Regions from separate parts of the Pseudundibacterium arcticum genome, predicted to be linked through region 1. Evidence: predicted binding sites of a transcription regulator. Region 1 holds the regulator's gene; the other holds the start of a gene.
The links. Region 1 encodes FNR, which switches genes on or off when oxygen is low (the NO sensors DNR and NnrR bind a similar motif). Its sites were predicted from a motif close to TTGATNNNNATCAA; they were not measured.
Positions count from the first base shown of each region.

Region 2: the regulator FNR is predicted to act here: its motif matches at 7,459-7,472, upstream of ACFOFO_RS08335 (universal stress protein).

Region 1 covers NZ_JBHRTP010000036.1:74,529-84,881, forward strand. Annotated here, with positions in the region: gene ACFOFO_RS12360 (heavy metal translocating P-type ATPase) at 1-1,879, shown strand, start outside; gene ccoS (cbb3-type cytochrome oxidase assembly protein CcoS) at 1,885-2,058, shown strand; gene pdxH (pyridoxamine 5'-phosphate oxidase) at 2,214-2,849, shown strand; gene ccoN (cytochrome-c oxidase, cbb3-type subunit I) at 3,037-4,464, shown strand; gene ccoO (cytochrome-c oxidase, cbb3-type subunit II) at 4,480-5,094, shown strand; gene ACFOFO_RS12385 (cbb3-type cytochrome oxidase subunit 3) at 5,097-5,288, shown strand; gene ccoP (cytochrome-c oxidase, cbb3-type subunit III) at 5,281-6,249, shown strand; gene ccoG (cytochrome c oxidase accessory protein CcoG) at 6,503-7,900, shown strand; gene ACFOFO_RS12400 (FixH family protein) at 8,040-8,579, shown strand; gene ACFOFO_RS12405 (hypothetical protein) at 8,590-8,829, shown strand; gene fnr (fumarate/nitrate reduction transcriptional regulator Fnr) at 8,888-9,652, opposite strand; gene phbB (acetoacetyl-CoA reductase) at 10,190-10,353, shown strand, end outside.
Region 2 covers NZ_JBHRTP010000023.1:34,739-45,091, reverse strand. Annotated here, with positions in the region: gene ACFOFO_RS08370 (S9 family peptidase) at 1-1,128, opposite strand, end outside; gene ACFOFO_RS08365 (DUF1269 domain-containing protein) at 1,471-1,983, shown strand; gene ACFOFO_RS08360 (TraR/DksA family transcriptional regulator) at 2,197-2,562, opposite strand; gene ACFOFO_RS08355 (phasin family protein) at 2,640-3,428, shown strand; gene ACFOFO_RS08350 (Crp/Fnr family transcriptional regulator) at 3,496-4,317, opposite strand; gene ACFOFO_RS08345 (response regulator) at 4,844-5,488, opposite strand; gene ACFOFO_RS08340 (PAS domain-containing sensor histidine kinase) at 5,493-6,608, opposite strand; gene ACFOFO_RS08335 (universal stress protein) at 6,742-7,215, opposite strand; gene ACFOFO_RS08330 (hypothetical protein) at 7,880-8,125, shown strand; gene ACFOFO_RS08325 (protein phosphatase CheZ) at 8,122-8,877, shown strand; gene ACFOFO_RS08320 (chemotaxis protein CheA) at 8,881-10,353, shown strand, end outside.

The DNA of each region.
Region 1 (10,353 bases):
ATGGGCGGGATTGTTGCTGACCTTGCCTGCGGTAGGCTATTCGGCACAACCGTTCCTCAGGGGAGCATGGATTAACCTGAAGAATCGCATGCTGGGTATGGATGTGCCGGTCTCGCTCGGCATCGTGGCTGCATTTTCCGGAAGTGTGGTCGCTACCTGGCGCGGCTATGGCGACGTGTATTTCGACTCGATCACGATGTTTATATTCCTGTTGTTATGCAGCCGCTATCTGGAGCTCGCCGCACGGCGCAAGGCGGCTTCAGCACTGGATAATCTGCAACATGCGTTGCCGGCGTCGGCGTTGCGCATGCCGGGTTATCCCGCCCGGCGCGATACCGAGCTGATATCGGCTGGCCAATTGTGCGAGGGGGACGTTATCCTGGTCAAGTCGGGAGAAGCAATTGCTGCCGACGGCATCATCCTGGAAGGCGATACCGCCGTCGACGTGTCGCTGCTGACGGGCGAAAGCCTGGCGCAGCGCAAAACGGTCGGCGCCAGCCTGCCCGGCGGCGCAGTGAATGCGACCCAGCCGATCGTGGTTCGCATCACGCGATCGGCGCGCGACAGTACCCTGTCGATATTGGTGAAATTAATTGAACAAGCAGGACATGGCAAGCCGCAGCTGTCGCTGTGGGCGGACAAAGTGGCTGCATGGTTCGTCGCGGTATTGCTGCTGTTCGCGGTGGCGGTGTTCATCCTGTGGCAATGGGTCGATCCGTCGCGCGCATGGCCGATTGCCATTGCGGTACTGGTGGTGTCCTGCCCATGCGCCTTGTCGCTTGCGACACCCACCGCATTGGCCGCCGCGACGGACCGGTTGGTGCGGCAAGGAATCCTGATCGTGCAGCCGCATGTGCTGGAGACGTTACATCGCGCCACGCATGTGATCTTTGACAAGACCGGCACGCTGACCGCCGGCAAGCCAGTGCTGCGACATCTGGAAACCATGGATGCAGCGCCATCGGCGTGGTGCCTGCAGGTAGCTGCGGCATTGGAGGCATCCAGCGCGCATCCTCTGGCTGGGGCGATCGTGGCGGCGGCGCAAGAGAGTTATTTGCCGGCGTTTGCCGAGGTGTCGACCTGCGACGTGCGTTATTTTGTCGGTCAAGGACTGGAAGGCACAGTAGATGGCATACATTACCGCCTGGGGAGTGCCGCATTCGTCCAGGCGTTGACCAATTGCTCTCTTGCCTGGCAAGCAGCGGAGCATGTAACTTCGGATGTGACCTCAATTTATCTGGGCACTAGCACCACCTGGCTTGCGCGCTTCGATTTGGCCGACGGCTTGCGCAACGATGCACTCCAGGTAATCAGGAAATTCCAGGCAAGAGGAAGCACAGTCATCCTGTTAAGCGGAGATCAGCAAGCCATCACCCAGCGGGTCGCCGACGACCTCGGGATAGCCACAGCGCTTGGTCAATACTTACCCGATCAGAAGCTTGCGTTCGTGCAAGGCTTGCAGCGTGACGGCGCCATTGTCGCGATGGTAGGTGACGGTATCAATGATGCGGCAGTGTTGCGCGCTGCGGACGTATCATTTGCCATGGGGGGCGGGACCGCACTGGCGCAGATGCATGCCGACTGCGTGCTGCTGTCCGGCCGCTTGTCTTCATTATGCGAGCTCGACGAAACGGCCTCGCAGACCATTTCGATCATGCGTCAGAATCTGGTGTGGGCTACGCTGTATAACATGCTCGCGATCCCTGCGGCCGCGTTCGGATTACTGAATCCATGGCTATCCGGCATCGGGATGTCGGTCAGCTCTGCAGTGGTAGTCTTCAATGCATTGCGCCTGCGGCGCATATCGCGTCGGCATGCAGACACTAGCGTATTGCCTGCCGTATTTCGCGGGGGCGGGAAGTCGCTGCAGAGAGGATAGAACATATGGAAGCGCTATTTCTTCTCATTCCGCTCAGCATCGGCATCGTATTCATGGCGATCTGGATTTTTTTCGGGATGTCGGACAGTGGTCAATTTGACGATATGGTCGGCCCGGCATGGCGAATTTTGCAGGATGATGATCGAACCGAAAAGACGGAAAAAATCCCGACAGATTGAGCATGGTAAGAACCTGTTCAGTATCCGTACCAAACGCATGGTGACGTGCATATTCCATGAGACCGCGCGGTACTCTGCGTTTGCGACATCGCCGCTTTCAACAAACAGACCCTATGTGCATCCATCGCATCATTATCTGCAAGAGATTGGAAAAAATGTCGATTTCTCTCCTTCGTCAAGATTACAGTCGCTCCAGTTTATCTGAGCTGGACGTGGCATCGGACCCGATCGTGCAGTTTTCAAAATGGTTTGAAGAGGCAAGACAGTCGCAATTGGCCGAACCAAATGCGATGAGTGTCGCAACCGTGGGTGCGGATGGCCGTCCTTCGTCCCGTATTCTGTTGCTTAAGGAATTTGATCACAGCGGATTCACCTGGTTTACCAACTATGAAAGTCGCAAGGGCCAGGAATTGGTCGGTAATCCGTATGCTGCTCTGTTATTCCATTGGATCGAACTGGAGCGCCAGGTACGCATCGAAGGGCGGGTCGAGCGCGTTTCAGCCGCCGAAAGCGATTGCTACTTCCAAACCAGGCCGGTTAAAAGCCGGCTTGGCGCGATCGCCTCTCAGCAGAGTCGGCCTATTGCAAATCGCCAGATTCTTGGCACACGATTCGTCGAGGCTGAAGAAAAGTACGGTGATCAGCCACCGCGTCCCGAACATTGGGGTGGCTATCGGCTGGTGCCTGATCGCATGGAGTTCTGGCAGGGCCGCAGCTCGCGCATGCACGATCGCATTCTGCTTACCCTGGAACCGGGTGGGCTTTGGCAGCGCGAACGGCTGCAACCGTAAGATGCCCGGTCGCGCTTCTCGGCCCGACCTCCACTCTTGTACAAGTTCCTGCAAAGTGCTCTGCACGAAGACGTCAATTCTCTATCGACCTTGACTTGATTCTGGCGATTTTGATTCACATCAAGGATTTTAGGGGCTCAGACTTTTACTCTCCCAGCATCGACGTGGCATTTCCAGGAGAGCATTTGTGGGCACAGAACTGAACTACAACTACAAGATCGTCAAGCAGTTTACGGTCGCGACCGTAGTGTGGGGCGTGGTCGGCATGCTGGTCGGCGTCTTCATCGCCGCGCAGCTAGCATGGCCGGCGCTTAATTTCGATATACCTTGGCTGACCTATGGACGCCTGCGGCCCCTGCATACCAATGCGGTAATCTTTGCATTCGGCATATGCGGACTGTTCGCGACGTCTTATTACGTCGTGCAGCGCACCTGCCAGGTACGGCTGTTCTCCGACAAATTGGCCGCTTTCACGTTCTGGGGCTGGCAATTGGTTTTGGTTGCTGCGGCGATAACGCTGCCGATGGGCCTCACGCGCGGCAAGGAATACGCAGAACTGGAATGGCCGATCACGATATTGATCGCCGTCGTGTGGGTGGTGTACGCGGTGGTGTTTTTCGGTACGCTGGTCAAGCGCAAGGTGCAGCATATTTATGTGGCGAACTGGTTTTTCGGCGCCTACATCATCGCGGTCGCCTTGCTGCATATCGTCAACGGCGCCAGCATGCCGGCGTCGATCGGGAAATCGTATTCTGCCTATTCCGGTGTGCAAGACGCGATGATCCAGTGGTGGTATGGCCACAACGCGGTCGGGTTCATTCTGACCGCGGGCTATCTGGGCATGGTGTATTACTTCATTCCGAAACAAGCCGAACGTCCGGTTTATTCGTACCGGTTGTCGATCGTCCATTTTTGGGCGTTGATTTTTACTTACATGTGGGCCGGCCCGCATCATCTGCACTACACAGCATTGCCGGACTGGACACAATCGATCGGTATGGTGTTCTCTCTGATCCTGCTGGCGCCATCCTGGGGCGGCATGATCAACGGCATGATGACGCTGTCCGGCGCATGGCACAAGCTGCGCTCCGACCCGATTCTGAAGTTCCTGATCGTGTCCTTGTCGTTCTACGGCATGGCGACCTTTGAAGGTCCGATGATGTCGATCAAGACCGTCAATTCACTGTCACATTACACGGATTGGGGTATTGCGCATGTGCATTCCGGTGCACTGGGTTGGGTCGGCTTCATCACGATGGGCTCGATCTACTACCTGATCCCGCGCCTGTCGGGGAAAAAAGAGATGTGGAGCACGCGATTGATCGATACCCATTTTTGGGTTGCGACGATCGGTATCGTGCTGTACATCGCCTCGATGTGGATCGCCGGCGTGATGCAGGGCTTGATGTGGCGCGCAGTCAACCCGGACGGAACGCTGACATATACCTTCGTCGAAGGCGTCAAGGCGACATACCCCTACTACGTGATCCGGTTCAGCGGGGGCTTGCTGTACCTCTCCGGCATGCTGCTGATGGCATACAACACCTTCATGACAATGCGTGACGGGATTGCGATCGAGGCACGTATTCCATCCCTGTTACCCGCACATGCTTGAAATGAGGATTCAACAATGAAATTTTCCCATGAATGGATCGAAAAAAATCCCTGGCTCCTGATCGCGCTGGTGCTGCTGGTCATTTCCGTCGGTGGTCTGGTTGAAATCGTGCCGCTGTTCTTTCAGAAATCGACAACCGAGCCGATCGCCGGATTGAAGCCGTACTCGCCATTGCGGCTGGTCGGACGGGACATTTACGTTCGCGAAGGCTGCTATAACTGCCATTCGCAAATGATTCGCCCGTTCCGCGCCGAGACCGAGCGCTATGGACACTATTCGGTGGCGGGTGAATTCGTCTATGACAGGCCGTTTCAGTGGGGCTCGAAGCGCACCGGCCCGGATCTGGCCCGGGTTGGCGGGCGCTACAACGACGATTGGCATCGTACCCACCTGGATAACCCGCGCGATGTGGTGCCGGAATCGAATATGCCGGGTTATCCGTGGCTGGCCAGCACGAAATTGGTACCGGACGATGTCGTACCAAAGATGCGTGCCTTGAAGCGGCTGAATGTCCCGTATTCGGAAGATGAAATCAACCAGGCAGCGGGTATCCTGGTCGACAAAACGGAGCAGGATGCGTTGATCGCCTATTTGCAGGGACTCGGCATATTGATCAAGGCAAGGAACTGACCATGGCAATCGAAAATATCTTTACTGACGCCAGTAGCGCCATGACTGTCATCAGCCTGATCACATTCATCGGCATTCTTTGGTGGGCGTTTGGCGTCAAACGCAGCCGCGATTTTGATGCGGCCGCACACTTACCATTCGCCGATGACGACGATGGCGTCGCGACACAGGGTACGGAGAAACATCATGGCTGATTTTACAAATGATTTCTGGAACATCTACGTCACGGTATTGACTGTGCTCGGCATTGCGGGTTGCGGCGTGCTGCTGTGGTCACAGTCGGTCCACAGGGTCAGGTTGTCGGCTGACTCAGTGTCGGCTGAATCTAGCGGTTCAGGGGCAATGGCCCGCCAAGTCGAAACGACTGGCCATGTATGGGATGACGATCTGACGGAGTTAAACACGCCGATGCCGCGCTGGTGGATGTGGCTGTTTTACATCACCATTGTGTTCGGCCTGGTGTATCTGCTGCTGTACCCGGGACTTGGCACCTACGCCGGCAAGTTGGGTTGGAAATCAAGCGGCGCATACCAGGAAGAGTTACAGAAGGCCGATGCCGAATATGGCCCACTGTTCGCCAAGTATCTACAACAGGACCTGAAAGTGGTTGCCGCCGAGCCGCAGGCACACGCGATCGGTGAGCGTCTTTTTCTGACCTACTGCGCTCAATGCCACGGTTCCGATGCACGCGGCAACAAGGGGTTCCCGAACCTGACGGACAAGGATTGGCTATATGGCGGCGAACCAGATGTCATCAAGACCACGATCCTGCATGGGCGTAACGGCCAGATGCCGTCGATGGCGGCGGCGCTCGGTTCGGACAAGGATGTGGAAAACGTCGCGCACTACGTATTGAATCTGTCGGGTTCGACTGCCGATCCGATCAAGACGGTATTTGGCAAAGCGAAATTCGGTGCCTGCGCCGCATGTCACGGCGCGGACGCGCATGGTACGCAGGCGCTCGGCGCACCGAACCTGACCGACAAGATATGGTTGTACGGTGGTAGCGCGGAAACCGTCATGGAAACCATCCGCAAAGGCCGTAATAACACGATGCCCGCATTCGAGGATTTTCTGGGCGAGGCGAAGGTGCATGTGCTCGCGGCGTATGTGTGGAGCTTGTCGAATGACACAGCGACGCTGGCGCAAAAGTAATTAAAGAGTTAACTGAACGCTATACGCGCTGCTCCCGTAGCGTGAGTTGCCTACAAGGCCACCTCAGCCTGGAAGAAATTCACGGTTGTTTATTGCTGAAATTCGAGTAACGGGCGGTAAAAATTCTGGAGTTGCACTGGACACTGAACGTAGCGTGGGAGGCCGGTACCGATGCGTTGTTCAATCGTCGTATCAGCGTGCGCATCACGTGCCAACCTGCTTTCTTGTTTCGCCATTTATGAAGTAAATCCTGATGAGTAATGGTGCACCACAAGTCTCTGTCATCAAAATGTATGCTGCGCGCGAGGCGATTTATCCGCGCGAAGCAAAGGGACGCTATGCGCGCTTGCGCTGGGCATGCGTGTGGCTGACGCAACTGGTGTTCTATGGCTTGCCGTGGGCAAACTGGAATGGTCGCCAGGCGGTACTGTTCGACCTCGGTGCGCGTAAATTCTATATCTTCGGTGTCGTGCTGTGGCCTCAGGATTTCATTTATCTGGCGGTGCTGCTGATCATCTGTGCCTACGCGCTCTTTTTGTTTACCGCGGTTTCCGGGCGCGTTTGGTGCGGATTTGCCTGTCCGCAAACGGTATATACAGAAATTTTCATGTGGATCGAACGCAAGATCGAAGGCGCGCGCACTGCCCGAATGCGGCTCGACAAACAGGCCGGTTCGGCTACCAAGTTTGCGAGAAAAATTGCCAAGCATGGCGCCTGGGGTGCGGTTGCGCTATGGACCGGGCTGACGTTTGTCGGCTATTTCACGCCGATAACAATTTTGCTGCATGAAGTGACCGCACTTGCACTTGGACCGTGGGAATGGTTCTGGATTTTGTTCTATGCATTGGCAACCTATGGTAATGCCGGCTGGATGCGCGAGCAGGTCTGCAAATACATGTGTCCGTACGCGCGTTTCCAGAGTTCGATGTTCGATAAGGACACGCTGATCATCACCTACGATAGCGAACGCGGCGAACCGCGCGGTGCACGCGGCAAAGTCGGGGCGCAGGACGCGCAGCGCGGCGACTGCATCGATTGTTCGATGTGTGTGCAGGTTTGTCCGACCGGCATCGATATCCGTCAAGGTTTGCAATATGAATGCATCGGTTGCGCCGCCTGCATCGATGCCTGCAACTCGGTCATGACAAAGATCGGCGCACCGCTTGGGTTGATTCGCTTTTCGATCGATCATGCGATGACCAATCGCTTGTCGCTCAAACAGATGCGACAGCGCGTGTTGCGTCCGCGCGTGCTGATCTATACAGGTTTGCTGCTGCTGATCGTGTCGGCGTTCTTTGGCGCGCTGATCATGCGTACGCCGCTTAAACTCGACGTCATTCGCGACCGTGGTGCAATGGGGCGAGAGGTGGAAGAAGGCATGATTGAGAACGTATACCGGCTGCAGATCATGAACACGGCGGAAACATCCCACCGTTACAAAATTGCTGTGTCGGGGATCGAGTCGATCACGCTGGCTACGCCGGATGAAGTGGTGCTGGAACGGACGGGTTCCCTTGCGGTGCCGGTTCGGGTACGCGTCACTCACGGGAAAGGTAAGCCCGGATCGAACAAAATCGTATTCGAACTGAAGGCGCTGGATGATGAGTACCTGCAGGTGAAAGAAAACGCAGTATTTTTTGTTCCGAAATAGAGCAGTTTTCCGCCGCACCTACAGGGCCAATCTCGGGCCTGCGATGCTCACCGTACAATCCGTACGGCTGCGCTTCTCGCCCCGACCTTGACTCCCGTACGTGCGACGGAAAACCGCTCTAGACACCAAGGAGAATGTCATGCATGCCGCATCCCCGTTAATCGATCGTGCCACCCGGGCGATGCCTTGGTATGCGCACCTCTGGCCATGGCTGCTGATGATGGGGCCGGTCGTGGTTATCCTGGCTGGCTCATATACCAGCTGGCTGGCATTTTCGAAGCAGGACGCGCTGGTAGTGGACGACTACTACATGCAGGGAAAGACCATCAATCAGGATCTGCGCCGCGACCGCGTCGCAACCCGACTGGGGTTGTCATTCAATGGCCGTTACGACGCTGCCACCGGTAAGCTGCAAGGCACGCTTCTGAGTTTCGGTGTGCCTACGGCCGGTAAAATCCGGATCCATTTAGCCCATGCAACCCAGCCGGAAAAAGATCTCAAACTTGAAGCACAATCCGATCAGCGCGGCAAATTCAGCGTCGAATTGCCGATGCTGGAAAGGGCACGCTGGCAGGTATTGGTTGAGAGTGAACGGCGCGACTGGCGCTTGATCGGCATCTGGAAATGGCCGCAGCAGCAGACCATCGATATCAAGGCGGATTTACCGCCTGCCGACTGAAGGGGAACATATGCTGCGACTTGCGATGAACATACTATGGCCGTCTTTTTTAGCGGCGATCGTCGCGGAAGGCTGCTTTTTTTCGCTGTTCGATCCGGATGGGTTGTTGCATCTCAGTCATCAAATTGAGTTGTCGCGGATAGCCGCTTACACCCTCGGTTTCTTCTTCTTTTGGATATTTTGTTCGCTGGCGAGCATGCTGACTTATTACCTGGTCAATGTGCCACGTGATCGCCGCCCGCCGTTCTGACGTGGAAGCGTTGCTCCACCCCTGCGCCATACCGTCATGGTGTGGACTGAGATTGAGATTACATCGGGCTGCAGCTCTCTGTGCCGGCCGCCAGCGCTTTTAACATCACTGGATCGAGGAGTTGTACCTCGCGCTTATCGACTTTGAGCCAGCCCTGTTTCTTGAACCGGGACAGCAGCCGGCTAATGCTCTCGATGGTCAGACCCAGATAATTGCCGATGTCCTCGCGGGACATCCGCAACTGGAAACTGGTGGGCGAATAACCGCGCGCCGCATAGCGCGACGACAGATTGACCAGAAAAACCGCAAATCGCTGTTCCGCGCGCATATTTCCCAGTAACAGCATCACATTCTGTTCCCGGGTGATTTCCTGGCTCATGATTCTGTGAAAATGATGCAGCAACGTGGGGATATGGCTGAACAGTTCTTCCAGCCGCGGAAAGGGAATTTCACATACTTCACTATCCTCCAGCGCCACGGCGTCGCAATGATGCCGGTCAGCGCTGATTGCATCCATCCCCAGCAACTCGCCAGCCATCTGGAAACCGGTGATCTGCTGCTCGCCGCTTGGATTGATCTGATAAGTCTTGAAATGCCCAAACCGAATCGCATAGAGGTTTCGGAAAGGATCATCCATTCGGTAAAGACTCTCGTCGCGCAATACACGACGACGACGGCCGATAATCTGGTCAAGCCGATTGATGTCCGCGTCATCCAAGCCCATGGGAAGGCATAACTGGTGCAGGCTGCAGTTGGCACAGCTCGCCTTCAATGCATGGACATTCAAGGCCGGTGATGTGACGTAAGAAATTGGCTGACTCATGGCGCGTATTGCCGAAAGGTAAATCGCATTGTGCATTGATGATCGAATGTACAGTAAATATACGGGACATACAAACGCCGCGCAGTTCCGGCAACCCGCTTGAGCTTTGCATGCGACTTTGCACTCTGAATCTCCTGCCTTTTGGTGCAGCCATCGATTACGTTCTGTGGAGCGATCCAAGATCTTTCACACTGCTCCATATGACGAACGGGATCCACCCCACAGCTGACACCGACACAGACCATGCCCCGGTTGCACGCCATCACCCCGCGCCGTGCGCAACTTCGTTATCAAGCGTGTGATCAGAGTTTTGCCAATTTTTGACGTGGATCAAGTGGGGCTAATGACTCAACCAACCCTACCAGTTACATTTTGTCTGGTGGTGATTGCCTGTTGAAGAATGCCGGCTGGAAATGACATCGTTGTCTTATCGTTGCCTGGTATGCGCGGCTTATCTCCGAGAAATGATGGGTTGATGTCCAATTTTCGGACCGCTCCGAGCCAGGGAACTATCGAAGCACGCAAAAGGAGAGGGTCATGCGCCGAACCGCGCTCGTCACGGGTGGAACTCGAGGTCTGGGGAAGGCGATTTGCATTTCGCTTCAAGCCGCAGGCCATCAAGTCGCAGCGGTCTATCATAAAAATACAGATGCCGCGCGGACGTTTGCGGAAGCGTCATCGATCCCTGTCTTTCGATGGGA
Region 2 (10,353 bases), on a different contig from region 1:
AAATGCGACTTCTGCGTCCTGGCGCCACTTGAGGTGCGAAACCGCGCCGACCGGCAGGTCAGGGCGTGGCAACTCCTTGCCGCTGGCGGCGTCGAACAGATGCAATTCCGACAGGCCGTCATGGTTGACCACCGCCGCGACGCTATCGTTGACCTTGGACGGCGTGACGTCGGTCACGTCCCACGGTATGTGTTGCGACAGCGGTGTCAGCTTCAACGTCGCCAGGTCGACCCGCATCAGTTGCAGGAATTCGCCTTCGCGATCGGTGGTTAGCAGCAAATGCTTGCCGTCGTGGCTGAAATTGAGGCTGGCATATGCTTGCGCGACGCCCGAATGGCTACCCGGCGTCGGCAGAAGCTGGCGTCGCGGCGAGTTGTCGCCATCGGCGGCAACATCGATCAGCCAGACGCTGCTTTCATTGGCGGACTTGTAATTCAACGCCAGAATCTGACGGTCGTCCGGCGACCACTTGAATTCACCCCAGCCGCCGCCGGGTAGGCTGGTGATTTTGCGCCTGGCATCAGGTTTCAGCGGGTCCAGCAGCCACAGCTCGGTGGTCACTTCGGCGCGCGAGGCAGCGCTGGCGGTTTTGTCGAGTTGGGTTGACGCCTGCAACAACTGTCCACCGGCATGCGTCCATGGGCCCATGCCGTGCTTTTCCTTCGGATCGGTCAGCTGCGTGATCTTGCCGCTATCTAGATCGAGCCGGAATAACTGGCTGGCTTCGCTGCCGCCTTCATCCTTTTCAAATACCAGGTATTGGCCGAGATTCGGCTCGAAACTCGCTATACGGACAGGATCGGGAAAATCAGTCAGTTGTTCCAGTTCCCCTTTCGGTTTGCGCAGCAGGTGTAATTGCGTCGCGACGCCCTTGGTGCGGGTCGAAATCAACATCTCGCGCTTGGTCGGATGCCAGTCCAGCATAACCCGCGACCGAAAATCGTTGTAGAGCGCGACCTTGGCCGCCAGGTCTGCCGGAATCGGCGGGATGCCTTCGGCGGTCAAATGTTCATTCGGCGCAATAGTGTCCGGTGCCGGCATCTGTGCCAGCGCGGAAGCACCCAGCAGCAGCAACGCGGTGGCGAGCATGCTGCGGCGCAATTGACGTTTCAATGGGGTAAGGGCCATGCTTGTCGTCCTTTTATTTTATTGATCTGGTAATGCCGAGAAATATTGTATCTGAACGAATCGGTATTACTTCCTCGCATGCACGGTTTTTCGCCCCGCGTCAGCCCTTGGATCCAGCGCTGGCATGGCGGATCCCATCAAGTACTGCCGTGAGTATTTTTTTACATCATTGATTTGCTGGTGACATGGCTCAAATTTCGATGATACTCCCCAATATTTTTATATTTACGTTGCGAAAAATCATTGCCGGGCGCATTGTTGTCTTGCGTTCCACATTTGATGTTGCAGTTCCAACCAGATTGCCTATAGTGAGATTGTGCTTTGCACCAAATAGGAGGATTTATGCGACGCAGACTTTATTACATGCTGCCCGACGTCGACAGCGCCCGCGCACTATTCGACAAACTCTTGCTGGCGCGAATCGAAGAACGACATATGCGGTTCTGGTCCCGGGACGGTAAATTGCCCGACGATATGCCCGAGGCCAATTTCATGCACAAGACGGACCTTGTCCATGGGACCGAAATGGGTTTGCTGATTGGTGCCTGCGCCGGTTTGATCGGCGGCAGCCTGCTGGTGCTATTCCCACTGGAGGGGCTGCATCTGCAGAACGTGGTGATCCTGGCCGCTGCGCTGGTGGGCGCGATATTCGGCGCCTGGGCGTCCGGCATGGTGGCGGCGGCCATTCCCAATTCGCGCATGAAAAATTTCCAAAAGGGGATTGAAGCTGGCCAGGTGTTGCTGATCATCGACGTGCCATATAGTAAGGTGGAAAAGGTCGAGCAATTGATACAGGAGCGTCATCCGGAGGCGTCGTTCGCTGGCGTCGAACCACATACGCCGGCTTTTCCGTAGGTCCGGCTTGCGCATGAGGGTTATGGTTGATTGGTGCCTGAACTGACTATGATCCGCGCATGATAGTTCTGCCTATTACTGCCTGACATGGATCCCGCCTACCGTACTGAGCGTACCGCGTGATCCAGGCTGCAAGATAAAAAGGCCGCGAACCAGTTTTCTGGTTCGCGGCCTTTTTTGCCCGCGCCAAACCGTGCAATCAAGTCCGCCCGCTTATTTTGCCTTTTCTATCCGGGTCTGGCAGGCGATGCACAGGCGGGCTTCAGGTAAGGCATTGAGCCGCGAAAAGCCGATCTCTTCGCCGCATAGTTCACACACGCCGTAGGTGCCAGCCTGAAATTTGGTCAGCGCCAAATGCACCGCAGTCAGTTCGGCCGCGTCGTGCTCGGCGGTTTCTGTCGCCAGATCGTGTAGCGTACGTTCCACCGCGTTGTCCGATGCCGATATCTGGATATCCTGCATTCGTGGCGTTGCCAGCGCCGGCTCGTCATCGGTCGCCAGCAGACTGCGTAGTTCAGCTTCGCGCTTTTTCAGCACCAACTGCAGATTGGTCATCTGGCTTGGATCTAGTCCGCTCATGTTCCGCTTTCAGACTGGAAGGTGATTAAAAAACGTCGATTCAAGCTTACAAGAAACGATTTCACAAGAATTGACGTATGTCATTTTTTATTGAAAAAGCAATTGATATGCATCAAACCAGACGGACGACGGAGGCGAGTTTTCGAGTGCGCCGGACTCTAAACTTCGTTGGTCATCGTGCGCGAGTCCTTATGCGCAGTCTTCGCCCCCTTTCCAGGAGTTCAACCATGCAAAGCGACAACGTTTCCAATGCAATTACTGATGTGGCACAAACGCAATTCCAGGCGTCACTGCAGTTAGCCGACACCATGATTTCTGGTGTCGAGAAAATTGATCAAGTCCTTCTCGATAACGCACGTCGACTCATATCCGATGAACTGCACTATGCGCACACACTCGTAGCCGAGCGTGATCCGAAAGACCTGGCCGATCAACAATGGGCCTTCTTCTCTGGCACGCCGGATGCCGCGATAAAATATCAGAATGCGCTCTTTCGCATGTGCTCGCAAATTCAGAACGATTTGAATGCTTGCAGGCAGCAATATACGCAACAGGTCAGCGATCAGATCAGCGAGCAAATTCGCAATCAAGCCACCACGTGGAGCGAAACCGGCAAACTGACCAATGTGCAGCAACAAGATGCCAACTTCGGCACGGTCACGAGCCTGCTGTCAGCATGGCAGTCTATATGGCAGTCCGCATGTCAGTCGGTGATCGCGGGCGGTGCAGAACGCGGTGCGCAAATGCGCGACGCGTTCAAGCCAAATGGGAATATGCCGAGTCCAGCGGCCCGGCCGGGTAGCAATCCCCATCCTAGCGATCAGCGCCGGACCGGTGCCGCCAAGCGCAATGGCCCGGCCCAATAAAAAATCCGGCCCGCGTGTGCCGGATTTTGCCGGCCTTGCTCAATTCGGCCGGAGTACTCTTCGTGACTCAGGCCGTGACGAACTGTCCCCAGGATTCACCGTTCGGTGGTGGAGCTTTGTTGGCTGCCGATTTGAGCTTGTTCGCTGCCAGCTGTTTCGCACGGGATCTTGACGGCGGTAGACGACGCAAGGTTTTCAGCGCATCCAATTCGCGGATGCAGATGGTGCGCTGATCGACAGTGATCATACCGATTTCATTGAAGGCCGACAGGGTGCGGCTGACAGTCTCCAGAGTCAGACCAAGATAGCTGCCGATCTCGTGACGGGTCATGCGCAGATTGAATAGCTTGCTGGAATATCCCATCTGCGAGTAGCGGTCCGACAACGAAACCAAGAAGCGCGCCACGCGGGCTTCGGCGCTCAGTGCGCCCAGCATCCCCACCATGGCCTGTTCGCGCACCAGTTCGCGACTCATCACGCTGTACATCGCATGTTCCATTTCGATATGCGTGCGGCCCAGAGCGGTCAGTTTCTTGAACGGCAGCAGGATCAGGTCGCAGTCGGACAAGGCAACTGCTTCGGATGCATGTTGCTTGCTGTGGATGCCGTCGACGCCGAGGATGTCGCCTTTCATCGGAAAACTCAGCACCTGCTCATTGCCAAATTCATCGATCAGAAGAGTCTTCAAAAAACCGGAATTAACGATATACAGCGTATCAAACGGCTGGCCGATCGTGTGGATTCTTTGTCCGCTTTTAAACTGCACGTGCTGGAATAGCAACTCTTCGTCCCCAATCGACGACATGGTCGGAATGTAAATGTGCAACAGATCGCATACTTCCTTTAAATTTGACCAGAGCCGGCCTTGGCGCTGCCGTCCGGCCTCCATGGATGACAACGATGCGGTAGAACCTCTCTCTGAACGACTTTCAGACAATTGCGTGGATACCATTTTCATCTCCCAATTTATCGGATATTCAACAAGCAATTTACGTCGATGACAAACTGGCAACGTGCTGTCAGTTCGTCCGGTCGATCGCTACCACTTTCCAAACCACGAATTCTTCACTAATCTTGTTGACGTGACGTATGGACACTTGAATGGCCACTTTTGGTAACTTCGATTAGTGGGCTTCTGGTTCTTGTTCCTTGTTTTCATTATGACAACAGCAACGGAATTTGGTATCAGTAAGCGCTGAATATACGGATAGGAATGATGGTGGTGAATTAGGAAAAATCCTAATGTCGGCAAAGAAACGGCGATGTTGCGTGGAGAACAGCTAATATTGTCGTAAATATGGCTGAATTTCGACGGGTTTTTGGAGATTCGCTGCAACTACGCAATCGTCAGCAGGTCGAAATTATTTTTCGGACCGTTACATTTTTGGTACACGCATAAAAAAATTGATCAATTGTCAATTCTTGAACGGCGCCAGAATTTTGTGTGCGACCGCATATTGAACCAATTCAGACAGCGAAACCATACGCATTTTTTGCAAGATATGCGTCTTGTGCGTGCTCACCGTCTTTACACTCAGGTGCAATATATCCGCAATGTCGGTGATCGAGCGGCCACTGACCAGCATGCTGAATACCTCAAATTCACGGTCGGATAGATGCTTGTGCGGCAGGTCCTCGCTGGGCGACATGATGTTCAGTGCCAACTGTTCGGCCACTTCGATACTGATATAGGGACGGCCGGAAGCGACGCGCCGGATCGCGCTGACCAGCTGCGTGCCGGCGCTTTCCTTGGTCAGGTAACCGTTGGCGCCGGCGCGAATTACGCGAACCGCATACTGCTCTTCCTCGTGCATGGTGAGGATCAAGATCGGCAACTTCGGCGCTTCCAGCTTGATCTGGCGGATCAGGTCGACGCCGCTGCGTCCCGGCATCGACAGATCGAGCAGGATCAGGTCGAAGCCGCCTTTGCGTACCTGGGCCAGCGCTTCAAAGCCATCGACCGCTTCCCCGACGACTTCAATATCTTCCGCGCCATCGAGAATGCGTTTGAGCCCTTCGCGCATGATGGTATGGTCGTCTGCAATGACAATTCTTATCATAATTTTAGATTGGTATCACTGCGTGTATCGTTACACCGTGCGGCACGGTGATCTTGATGCTGAGCGAGCCTCCCACGTTATAGACGCGCTCCTGCATCGTTACCAGTCCATAGCAGCCTGCTTTGCAGCCGGATTCGTTTGTCATCCCCACACCGTCGTCCTGAATGTCGATGTGGATATTTTTGGCAGTTTGCCATAATGTGATTTTGACATGTCTCGCCCGTGCGTGGCGCTCTATATTGAGCAAACCTTCCTGAATAATTCTGAACATGGCCGACGCGACAGGCTCGCGGGGCTTGATAGTCATGCCGCTATTGTCCAATTGGCAGTCAATGGTCGTTCTCTTTCGGAAGTTTGCTGCCATCCATTCGACCGCCGGCATCAGCCCGAAGTCGTCCAGCAGCGGTGGGCGCAGGCTTGATGCAATGTGCTTGGTGCTGCTGATGATATCGTCCAGCAATCCCTGCATTTGCTGCAGCCGGTCCTGAACGACAGCGTCCGCATTGGTCTGATTCTCTTCCAGCCAGTCGAAATCGAGCTTGAGTACGCTGAGCCGTTGCGCGAGATCGTCATACAACTCCCTGGAAAAGCGTTTCTTTTCGACTTCGCGTGCCAATTGAGACAGCAGGCTGATTCTGCGCTGGTCCGGCTGGCCGAATCGACGCCTGCGTTCGACTTTCCTGCGGGCGCCCAGGTCGTGCAAGATGAAGGCCAAGAAAATTTGGCCCTGTACTGTCACACGGGAAACCATCACCTGCATCGGGAATTCCTCACCGCTGGCGCGTATCCCCTGCAAGGCCATTCTGTTTTTCATCCGGTGTCCCTGCGCGACGCGCATGCACAGTTGATCCAGACAAACACGTTGCGCAACTTGTTCGTGCAATGGCAACAGCAGTTCGAACGCGTGCCCATACAACTGCTCCGAGCCATAGCCAAACATTGCTTCGGCGCATGGATTGAGTAGCGTGATATGACATTGCGCGTCGAGGATGACCAGACCGTGGGCCATCGATTGCATCTCCGCCAGCAGCGATGCACCGTCGCCATCGGATGACGGCAGCTCCATCCGGACCGAGAAGGTGGAGGGCTGGGTGAGGAGGGGCTGCAACGGCGCGACCATGTCACCGCCTCGCGGGAAGCGTGCGGTCGTGCGCTTGTCGCGGCGATTTTGCGCTCGCTGTCTCTGCGGTCACGCCGGGGCTATGAGTGCAATTCGAGACGAGAAACGAAGCACTAGTGTCGCGAAAATGCATTCAGGCAGCCTTGTCGCCTGGTTCTGCTTGCAAGCGGTAGACCAGCACCGGTATGTGGCAGGCCGACAGTACCTTTGCGGTGACGCTTCCCAGCAATAATTGGCCCCAGCCGCTGCGACCATGAGAGCCCATGAAAATCATGTCGCAGCCATGCTCCTGAGCCGCCTGCACGATGCAGAGTGCGGTGGTATCCGAAAACATGCTGTGGGAGGAAAATTTGACGCCGTTGGCCGCTGCCATGTCGGCGATCGCCTTGATGAAGGTCTCGCCGGTTCGCTTGATCGATGCCTTGTATTCCTCTTCGTTGGGATAGCTTGGCGGGACGATTTCCACATAAACCGGATATTGATAATTTGGCGCGACAAAGAGAGCGATGACTTCCGCACCGACCTGTTTGGCAAATTCGACACCTTTTCGGGCGGCAGCGTTGGCAATGACGGAGCCGTCGGTCGGGATCAGGATTTTTGAGAACATAAGCTTTGCCGGTGAGGTGAACGGGATGGTTGCCGGATTCTTGAATCAAGCTTGCCTGTTTTTTTACCAGTTACCAGTCTATGGGAGTATCCCCCAGATGTTCATTCATTATTGGCATCTGTTTGATGTCGATCTATGAAATTATTTAACTGATCGTCACCACCAGCAGCGCAAACCGCAATTCTGTTCGGCAATAGATATTGCATCGGTTCAACCTCTTCGGGTAGATCAAAATTCAACCATTTGACCGGGATCAAGCATCCAACCCATACTGCTTGCGCAGGACATGGCAATATGCTTTTCATACTCCGGCAAATGGGGCATTGGATAGACAGCAGCACCAACCGGATCGTGACACCGGCTCCTGACGTAGGCGCGATGTTGCCCATGTCAGCAACGCATCGCCCGACTCCTGCATGCAGCCGAGTTGCGTCAATAGTCTGACATTGTGCTGCGGCAGACGATAGCGCCCCTGGGAGTCTGTTGGGCTTACAGCTAGGCGCCCCCGGAGAATCGGCGGCAAAATTACCTGAACGGTCTATAGCTAATCGGCTCTTTGGTCGATAGCGCACTATTGACGCTGCAAATCCGGCAAAAACTATCCTCCTTCAGCACATTTTTCGCGTCGACTCAGTAAGTCCGACAGAGTTCTGGCAAGGAATCAATGCTGGAATTCCCCCGCCTGTTCGACGTTTTGTCCCAAAGAAAAGAGTGTACTGTTGCATCGGCGACAAACGCCGTGCAATCTGATGCGCTGCGCAAGATTGTCTTGACCAAGCCGGGCGGTTTAGAGACTATTTGCGCTGCATGCATTACCTTGCGGCAACGTTTTAATGCTGCGGTACAGGCGCCGTACTGGCGTCGGCGTCAGTGCAATTCAAGAATATATGTGGAGATGGTCCAAAAATGAGCGACAGCGCAGATGATTTCGAAGCCTTGTTTGATGAGGTGTCCGCTCAACGCAGCGCAGCCATAGCGATAGCAATCCCAGTAGCCGCGCTGAGCGTGCCGCCTGAAGCGACGTGGCCGCTGGGCGAAATATCCCTGGATGGAAAACCCGAGAACCACGCCGACAAACCGATGTTTGACCGACTCGGCGGCATCGTGCGCCAATTGCACGATTCGCTGCGCGAACTTGGATACGACCGTTCGTTGGCCGATATTGCCATGCAGGTCAATGATTCTCAGGGCCGGCTTGAATACATCGCGACGCTGACCGAGCAAGCCGCCAACAAGGTGCTCAATGCAATCGACGCCGGATTGCCAGCCCAGGAATCGTTGTCGAAACAGGCCAAGGACATGGACAGCCGCTGGTCGCAATTGTTCGATGGCAAGCTTGGTATAGAAGAATTCAAGACTCTGGCCGGCGACTCCAGACAGTTCGCGGTCAAGGTCGCCGACGCATCGGAATCGGAAAAGGCACGCCTGATGGAAATCATGATGGCCCAGGATTTTCAGGACATCACGGGCCAGATCATCAAGAAAGTGGTCGCGATTACGCAGAAACTGGAGCAGGAATTGGCCCAGCTGTTGCGGGATAATGCCCCAACCAGTGTGGCGGCGAAGGACAAGCCGGTTGATCTGATGGCAGGCCCCGCAATGCCGGCGTCGGCGATGGCGCAGGATGATGTTGACGATCTGCTTGCGGATCTGGGGTTCTGAAGAATGGACGACATGCTCAAGGATTTCGTCGTCGAGGCGCTCGAACTGGCGACCAACGTGGAAGAGCATCTGCTCGGGCTGGAGCGCCGACCGGACGACATGGAAACCTTGAACGCGGTGTTCCGTTCGTTCCACACTATTAAGGGTGGCGCCGGTTTCATGAACCTGGGTGCGATGGTATCGGCCTGCCATCTGACCGAAAACCTGTTCGATGCGCTGCGCACCGGCAAGGCGCCGGTCACGCCGCTGGCGATCGAGGCCGCGCTGCAGGCCAGCGGTTTTGTCGCCGATCAGTTGACGGAATTGCATAACGGTACTGAGCCTGACCGTTTGCCGGCGATGCCCGATGCGCTGGAAAAAATTCTGACCGATGCGATCGAAGGCAAGGCAGAACAGCTTAAGGTGACACCAGTCGCTGCAGCGGTTTCGGATGCGAAGCACCCGAGCGGCGGTCCCGACTGGGACGCACTGTACCGCGCCGTGGTGCCGCAAGTCGCTGGCGCAGCGGTGCCTGGCGCCACGCTGGCGCCAGTCAAGTCGGTCGAAGCCGGCTGGGACGGCAAGGAAAGACGAACCGTCGGCGCGGATGCGAAGGTGGCGCCGCCGAAGGAAGACAGCATCCGGGTCGATGCGGTCAAGCTCGATGTGCTGCTGGAGGTGGCGGGCGAATCGGTGCAGGCCGCCAATCAGGCCAGCGTGCTGCTGGAAAAACTGCAGCAATTCAAGTTCGAGGAGTCGGCCGCCGAATTGATGGCGGCACTGGCCGAGACATTGGGACGGGCTTCGCGCTATTCGGCCGAACTGCAACGGGCGACCTTGGCGACCCGCATGCAACCGGTCGGCCGGCTGTTTCAAAAATTTCCCAGGCTGGTGCGCGAGCTGGCCAAGGAACTCGGCAAGGATGTCGAGCTGGTGATCGAAGGCGCCGATACCGAAGTCGACCGGGTTGTGGTCGATAGCCTGTACGACCCGCTGGTGCACATGCTGCGCAACGCGCTCGACCATGGCATTGAGAGTCCGGACGAACGCGTCGCTGCCGGCAAGTCGCTGAAAGCATTCATCTCGCTGAAGGCGTGGCAGGAAGCCAATAGCGTGATGATCGAACTGGGCGACGACGGTAAAGGCATGAATCCGGATAAATTGCGCGAGAAGGCGCTGGCCAAGGGCTTGATCGGCGAATCGGCCGCGCAAACCGCCGAAGAGGCGTTCCAGCTGGTATTTCTGCCCGGTTTCTCGACCAAGGAAGTCGCGTCCAGTGTATCGGGGCGTGGCGTCGGTATGGACGTGGTCAAGACCGCAGTCGAAAAACACCGCGGCGCAATTCGCATCGACTCCCAGTTGGGCGCCGGTACCCGCTTTTCGATCCGGCTGCCGATCGAGCTGTCGATCGTGCCGACCATGCTGGTCAGTACTGCCGGCGCTGCATTGGGCCTGCCGATGGCGGTGGTGCAACGGGTGGTGGAATTGCCGGAAACC